Regions from separate parts of the Allobosea sp. P4_E12 genome, predicted to be linked through region 3. Evidence: predicted binding sites of a transcription regulator. Region 3 holds the regulator's gene; each other region holds the start of a gene.
The links. The regulator LexA, encoded in region 3, represses DNA repair genes until DNA is damaged. The targets are predictions, from matches to a motif close to TGTTCNNNNTGTGTTCNG.
Positions count from the first base shown of each region.

Region 1: a site for LexA is predicted at 1,178-1,195, ahead of recA (recombinase RecA). Genes of this name have one in related genera too.
Region 2: a site for LexA is predicted at 1,219-1,236, ahead of AC1DW9_RS26155 (ATP-dependent helicase). Genes of this name have one in related genera too.

Region 1 covers NZ_JBFUIY010000010.1:71,254-73,520, forward strand. Annotated here, with positions in the region: gene recA (recombinase RecA) at 8-1,054, opposite strand; gene AC1DW9_RS14770 (hypothetical protein) at 1,221-1,700, opposite strand; gene cckA (cell cycle histidine kinase CckA) at 1,758-2,267, opposite strand, start outside.
Region 2 covers NZ_JBFUIY010000025.1:40,219-42,485, forward strand. Annotated here, with positions in the region: gene AC1DW9_RS26145 (hypothetical protein) at 1-76, shown strand, start outside; gene AC1DW9_RS26150 (DNA topoisomerase IB) at 107-1,120, shown strand; gene AC1DW9_RS26155 (ATP-dependent helicase) at 1,254-2,267, shown strand, end outside.
Region 3 covers NZ_JBFUIY010000012.1:130,046-132,312, reverse strand. Annotated here, with positions in the region: gene AC1DW9_RS17310 (molybdopterin molybdotransferase MoeA) at 1-972, shown strand, start outside; gene lexA (transcriptional repressor LexA) at 1,054-1,758, shown strand; gene AC1DW9_RS17300 (ComEC/Rec2 family competence protein) at 1,752-2,267, opposite strand, start outside.

The DNA of each region.
Region 1 (2,267 bases), on a different contig from region 3:
ATAAGGCTCAGGCGTCGCCCTCGTCGAGATCATCGTCGGTCGGTGTCGCCTCATCGAGGATGCGATCGGCAACGAGGCCTGAATTCTGCCGGATCGTGGCCTCGATGCGCGCCGCAACGTCCGGATTGGCCTTGAGGAAGGATTTGGCGTTCTCGCGGCCCTGGCCGAGGCGCTGGCTGTCGAAGGAGAACCAGGCTCCGGCCTTCTCGACCATCCCGGCCTTGACGCCGAGGTCGATCAGTTCGCCAACCTTCGAGATGCCCTCGCCGAACATGATGTCGAACTCGACCTGCTTGAAGGGCGGCGCCACCTTGTTCTTGACGACCTTGACGCGGACCTGGTTGCCGGTGGCCTCGTCGCGCTCTTTCAGCGTCGAGACGCGGCGAATGTCGAGGCGCACGGAGGCGTAGAATTTCAGGGCGTTGCCGCCGGTCGTGGTCTCGGGCGAGCCATACATCACGCCGATCTTCATGCGGATCTGGTTGATGAAGATGACCATGCAGTTCGAGCGCGAGATCGACGCGGTGAGCTTGCGCAAGGCCTGGCTCATCAGGCGCGCCTGGAGGCCGGGCTGGACATCGCCCATCTCGCCTTCGATCTCGGCGCGGGGCGTGAGGGCCGCAACGGAGTCGACCACCAGCACGTCGATGGCGCCGGAGCGAACCAGGGTGTCGGTGATCTCGAGCGCCTGCTCGCCGGTATCGGGCTGCGAGATCAGGAGGTCGTCGAGATTGACGCCGAGCTTGCGGGCATAGACCGGATCGAGTGCGTGCTCGGCATCGACGAAGGCGCAAACGCCGCCCTTCTTCTGGGCTTCGGCAATGGTGTGGAGCGCAAGCGTGGTCTTGCCGGAGGATTCTGGTCCGTAGATTTCGATGACGCGGCCCCTGGGGAGGCCGCCGACGCCGAGCGCGATATCGAGCCCGAGCGAGCCGGTCGAGATGGTCTCGATCTCGATCGCCTGCTGGTTCTTGCCCAGGCGCATGATCGAGCCCTTGCCGAAAGCCCGTTCGATCTGCGAGAGCGCCGCATCGAGCGCCTTAGCCTTGTCCATCGAAGAGCCTTCCACGAGCCGGAGATTTGCCTGATTCACAACGTGCGCTCCTTATGGCAGGGGCGCGATCACTTCTCAATGTGCGCCGTGAGCAAATATGGTCACGGTTTGTTCCTGTCTTCAAGTTCTTTTTTTGTTCTCATTCATCGCCTCCCTGCAGAGCTGTTCAAGCCCGGCTGTCGCCCTTCGCTTGCATGGCCCGGATCTGCATCGCGTTGCCGAGCCGCTCCAGCTCCAGGGTGTAGCAGTAGAGCGCGAAGATGACGGCGATGAGGAGCGCCCCGCGCCAGCTCAGATCGAGATAGCCAAGATCGAGCTCCGGGACGTGCCGGAGATAATAGAGCGAGAACAGAGCGCCGCCGAAGATGAAGCCGATCCGGGCTGCGAAGGAGACGAAGTGGCCGATCACCAGGCCGCCATAGGTGGCGGGGATGGTCACATGACGCAGGCGCCACCAGTAGCAGGCCTGGCCGATCAGGACCGCGAGCGCGGTCTGCAACGCGCTGCCGCGAGTGGCAGTCATGATCGTTCCGATATTGTCGATCAGCAGGAGGAAAATGCCCCGCACATTGGCGAGCACGACGATCGCACACAGGGTCTGGGCGAGAAGCAGGATCAGGTATCTGCGTGAGTTCCCGTCCGACATCGCGCTGCCCGCATCGTTCGTGGACGCCGCGCCTCGCTACCTGCGCGGCCTCGCGCCTCAGCTCATCGCGGCCTTCACTGTCTCGACCAGCTGCTTCATCGTGAAAGGCTTGGGCAGGAAGTGGAACTGCTCGCCTTCCGGCAGGTTCTTGCGGAAGGCCTCCTCCGCGTAGCCGGAGACGAAGACGACCTTGGTGGCCGGGTTGCGCTGACGTAGCTCGCCAAGCAGGGTCGGGCCGTCCATCTCGGGCATGACCACGTCGGAGACGACGAGGTCGATCTTGCCGTCATGCTTGAGGAAGATATCGAGCGCCTCCACGCCCGAGGCCGCTTCGTGCACGGTATAGCCGCGCGAGATCAGCATGCGGGCATTGAGCGCACGCACCGCGTCCTCGTCTTCGACCAGCAGGATGACGCCGGCGCCGGTATGATCGGCTGCGACCTTCTTGGGCGCTTCCTTGGCAGCGTTGTCGGCGGCGATCTCCTCTTCCGTCGGCACGTGACGAGGCAGGAAGATGCGGAAGGTCGTGCCCTTGCCGAGGGTCGAATCGACGAAGACGAAGCCACC
Region 2 (2,267 bases), on a different contig from region 3:
GGCCTTCACGCAGGCTGACTTGGCCTACGCCGAAGAACTCGTGCGCCGCCATCATAACCGCCGGGAAGCGGCTTGATGCAGGAAGCGCTGGGCAAGCAGTAACGCCATGGTCGCCGGCAAGCCATCCCGCGCCCCTGGTCGGCTGCGGATCGTCAATCCCGGAGATCTGACGATCCGCAGGGGCCGGCGCGGCAGGGGCTTTGCCTATCTCGACGCCACTGACGAGCCCGTCCGGGACGCGGCCTTGCTTGAGCGGATCCGCTCACTTGCAATTCCGCCCGCCTATCGCGAGGTGCGCATCGCGGCCGATCCACGGGCCCATCTCCAGGCGGTCGGGCGGGACGAGGCCGGGCGGCTGCAATATCTCTATCATCCCGAATGGGAGCGGGTCCGCGAACGCCGCAAGTTGAAGCGATTGCGGCTGCTGATCGACGCGCTGCCCCGTTTGCGCAAGGCGGTCGCCGATGATCTCAAGGCGCGTGCGCTCTGCCGCAGGAAAACGCTGGCTTGCGCAGTCGCCATCATCGACCGCTGCCATCTGCGCGTTGGCGGCGAGGCCTATGCGAGGAGCAATGGCAGCCATGGTGCCTCGACGCTCCTCAAGCGCCATGTCGCGTTGACGGCCTCGCGGATCGACCTGCTGTTTCGCGGCAAGGGCGGAAAGCAGATCGCATGCTCGCGGCAGGATGGCCCGCTCGCCCGAGCACTTGCCCGGATTGCGCAGTTGCCCGGCCGGCGACTGCTGCAATACCGGGACGAGGACGGCAAGGTGACGCCGGTCCATGCCGGCGACATCAACGCCTATCTCCGCGAGATCTCCGGCCTCGCCATCAGTGCCAAGGATTTGAGGATGCTGGCGGGGAACGCTGCGGCCGCCGAACTGCTGCTGGCCAGCCAAATCATGATCGGCGATGGCAGCGAGAAGCGTCAGCTCGCCGAGATCATGCGCGCCGTCTCGGAGCAACTGGCGAACACGCCTGCCGTGACGCGCAAGAGCTATGTCCACGCCATCGTGGTGAAGGCCTATGCCAACGGGAAGCTCGCGGCCTCCTTCGAGAAGGCGCGCGCCAGGGGCGGCTGTTCCCGGATCGAGCGGGCGCTCGCCTCGCTGGCTGGGTGAGGTGAATCGCCGCCTCATGATCAGGTCGAAACCGATCCTGCCATAGGGCTTCGGCCATCTGGCTCAGGACGGCTGCCCTATTCCCGATCTTTTGCGTTGCGAACAAAACGCGAAAAATGATCGAATATGAGACATGTTCGCTCTCGATTCGCTGGCGCCACCAAGCTATCTCGACAGGCTCAACCCCGCGCAACGCCGCGCGGTGGAGCACGGCGTCGGCACGCAGCCGGGTCCCTTGCTGGTGATCGCGGGGGCGGGATCCGGCAAGACCAACACGCTCGCGCATCGTGTCGCGCATCTGATCCTGAACGGTGCGGACCCGCGCCGCATGATGATGCTGACCTTCTCCCGACGCGCTGCAGCCGAGATGGCGAGGCGGGTGGAGCGCATCGCGCGCGACGTGCTGGGAGAGGGGGCTGCCGTCATGACCGACGCGCTGACCTGGGCCGGGACCTTTCACAGCGTGGGAGCAAGGCTGCTCCGGGATTACGCGCCGGAGCTTGGGCTCGATCCGCATTTCACGATCCATGACCGCGAGGACAGCGCCGACCTGATGAACCTCGCTCGTCACGAGCTTGGCTACTCGAAAACGGAAGGGCGCTTTCCCAAGAAGGGCACCTGCCTTGCGATCTATTCGCGCTGCGTCAATGCCGAAGAGCCGGTTGAGGCCGTGCTGGGTGCTTCCTTTCCCTGGTGCGCATCATGGGCAGGGGAGCTGAAGCAGCTCTTTTCAGCCTATGTCGAGGCCAAGCAGGCCCAGAACGTCCTTGATTACGACGATCTTCTGCTGTGCTGGGCCCAGGCCGCAAGCGAGCCCAGCCTTGCCGCGGAGATGGGCGGACGTTTCGACCATGTCTTCGTCGACGAGTATCAGGATACCAACAAGCTTCAGGCCTCGATCCTGCTGGCGCTCAAGCCCGATGGCCAGGGGCTCACCGTCGTCGGCGATGACGCGCAATCGATCTACTCGTTCCGCGCCGCCGAGATCCGCAATATCCTCGATTTCCCCCAGGCCTTCAGCCCACCGGCTGAGGTCGTCACGCTGGATCAGAACTATCGTTCGAACCAGCCCATTCTGGCCGCCGCGAATGGGGTGATCGAGCTCGCCCGCGAGCGCTTCACCAAGAACCTCTGGACCGACCGCCAG
Region 3 (2,267 bases):
TCCTTCTCAGGGATGGTCCGCTCCAATGAGGCTGTTCGCATCTTCACCGGTGCTCCGATTCCGGAGGGCGCCGATACGATCTTGATTCAGGAGAATGCGGACGGCGTCGGCACTGCGACGATCCGCGTGCGCGAGGACGCCGAGCGCGGCAAGTTCGTTCGTCAGGCAGGATTGGACTTCTCCGAGGGCGAGGTGTTGCTTCTCGCCGGCAGCCGGCTCGACAGTGCGAGCCTCGGCCTCGCGGCAGCCATGGGCCACCCCATGCTCACTGTGCGTCGCAAGCCACTGGTCGCGATCCTCGCGACTGGCGACGAACTGGTCCAGCCCGGCGAGCCGGTTGGACCCGACCAGATCGTCGCGTCCAACAGTTTTGCGCTCGCCGCGCTGGTCGAGCAGGCCGGCGGCACGGCGCTCGATCTCGGGATTGCCCGCGATGATCATGCCGATCTCGCCGACAAGATTGGCCAGGCACGGAAGGCCGATGCCGATGTGCTGATCACCCTCGGAGGAGCCTCGGTAGGTGAGCACGATCTCGTCCAGGCAGCGTTGATCGGTCAAGGCATGGCGCTCGGCTTCTGGAAGATCGCCATGCGGCCGGGCAAGCCGATGATGATGGGCCGCCTCGGCCGCATGGTCGCGCTCGGCCTGCCCGGAAACCCCGTCTCGTCCATCGTTTGCGGACATCTCTTCGTCGTGCCCCTGCTCAGGACCCTCCTGGGCGTACCGGAACCGGAGCGCGATCTGAGTGAGCCTGCAATCGTCGGAAGAAATTTGCCGGCAAATGATGAGCGGCGAGACTATATGAGGTCGGAACTGACGCTCACTCCGGAAGGATGGCTGGCAACGCCCTTCGCCAAGCAGGATTCGTCGATGCTGGCCACTCTTGCCCGCGCCGACGCGCTACTCATTCGCGAATCGTTTGCTGCGCCGGCAAACAAAGGCGACAACTGCCGGATCATCCGCCTACGCTGAGCGCGCTTGCGGAACACAACGCGAACCTGTATGGTGTTCGTGCTTTGTTTCGATTCCATACAAAGAGCGCCGGCGGGAACCATGCTGACACGCAAACAGTTCGAACTGCTTCGTTTCATCCAGGAACGCCTGCGCGAGACAGGGGTGCCCCCCTCCTTCGACGAGATGAAGGACGCGCTCGATCTGCGCTCCAAGTCCGGTATCCATCGCCTGATCATGGCGCTGGAGGAGCGCGGGTTCATTCGCCGCCTTCCCAATCGAGCCCGAGCGCTGGAGATCATAAAGCTGCCCGAAGGGGCCGGCGGCCCTCAGGCGACGCGCGGACGGTTCAGCCCCTCCGTCGTCCAAGGGGGGCTTGGCAAGGTCCGGCCGATCGCACCGCCCCCGGACGAAGATGTGCGCTCCACGGTTGCGATTCCGGTCATGGGGCGGATTGCCGCCGGTACACCGATTTCCGCCATCCAGAGCCGCAGCCATACCGTGGCACTGCCTGCCGACATGCTTGGCCCCGGTGAACATTTTGCCCTCGAGGTTCGCGGCGACTCGATGGTGGAAGCCGGCATTCTCGACGGCGATACGGTGGTGATCAAGCGTCAGGACACGGCCAATACCGGGGATATCGTCGTGGCTCTGATCGATGACGAGGAAGCAACGCTGAAGCGACTGCGCAAGCGCGGCTCCTCGATCGCGCTCGAGGCTGCCAATCCCGCCTATGAGACAAGGGTGCTGGGACCGGACCGCGTCAAGATTCAGGGCCGCCTGGTCAACCTGATGCGGCGCTACTGAAGCGGCTCGTGTTCTTCGACAGCCGCCAGCGGCAAAGCCGGCGTGCTTGCAGGCCGCTCCCGCTTGCGGCTCCAGGGACGATCGACACCATCCTGCTCTGATAGATGGGCGCGCCAGCCGCCCTTGTTGCCGACAAGGGCGGTCGCGCCATCGCGCGACAATGCCCTGCGGTCGATCAGTCGTGCTGCGCACGGAGCGTTCCACGGAATCGGCGTGATGACGAGATCGGCGCGCCGACAGTCCTCGACGATGGCCAGGCGATCACGTGCAAAGGCAACGCTTCGTCCATCCTTGCTGCGGACGACACAACCCAACGTGTCGCAGGCCGCGCCTTCCCGCAGGCTGTTGTCGTCAGTCCGGCGATTATCGCCATCTGCGTTCAGCCATTGCTGCAGCACGAAGCGGCTCGGTTGCCCCGCCAGGATCATGCGACCATCGCCCCCGCGGACCAGGATGCCGGAACCATCGCGTTCGATCAGGATGTCGGGCCTGTCGGGCTTCGCTGCCAC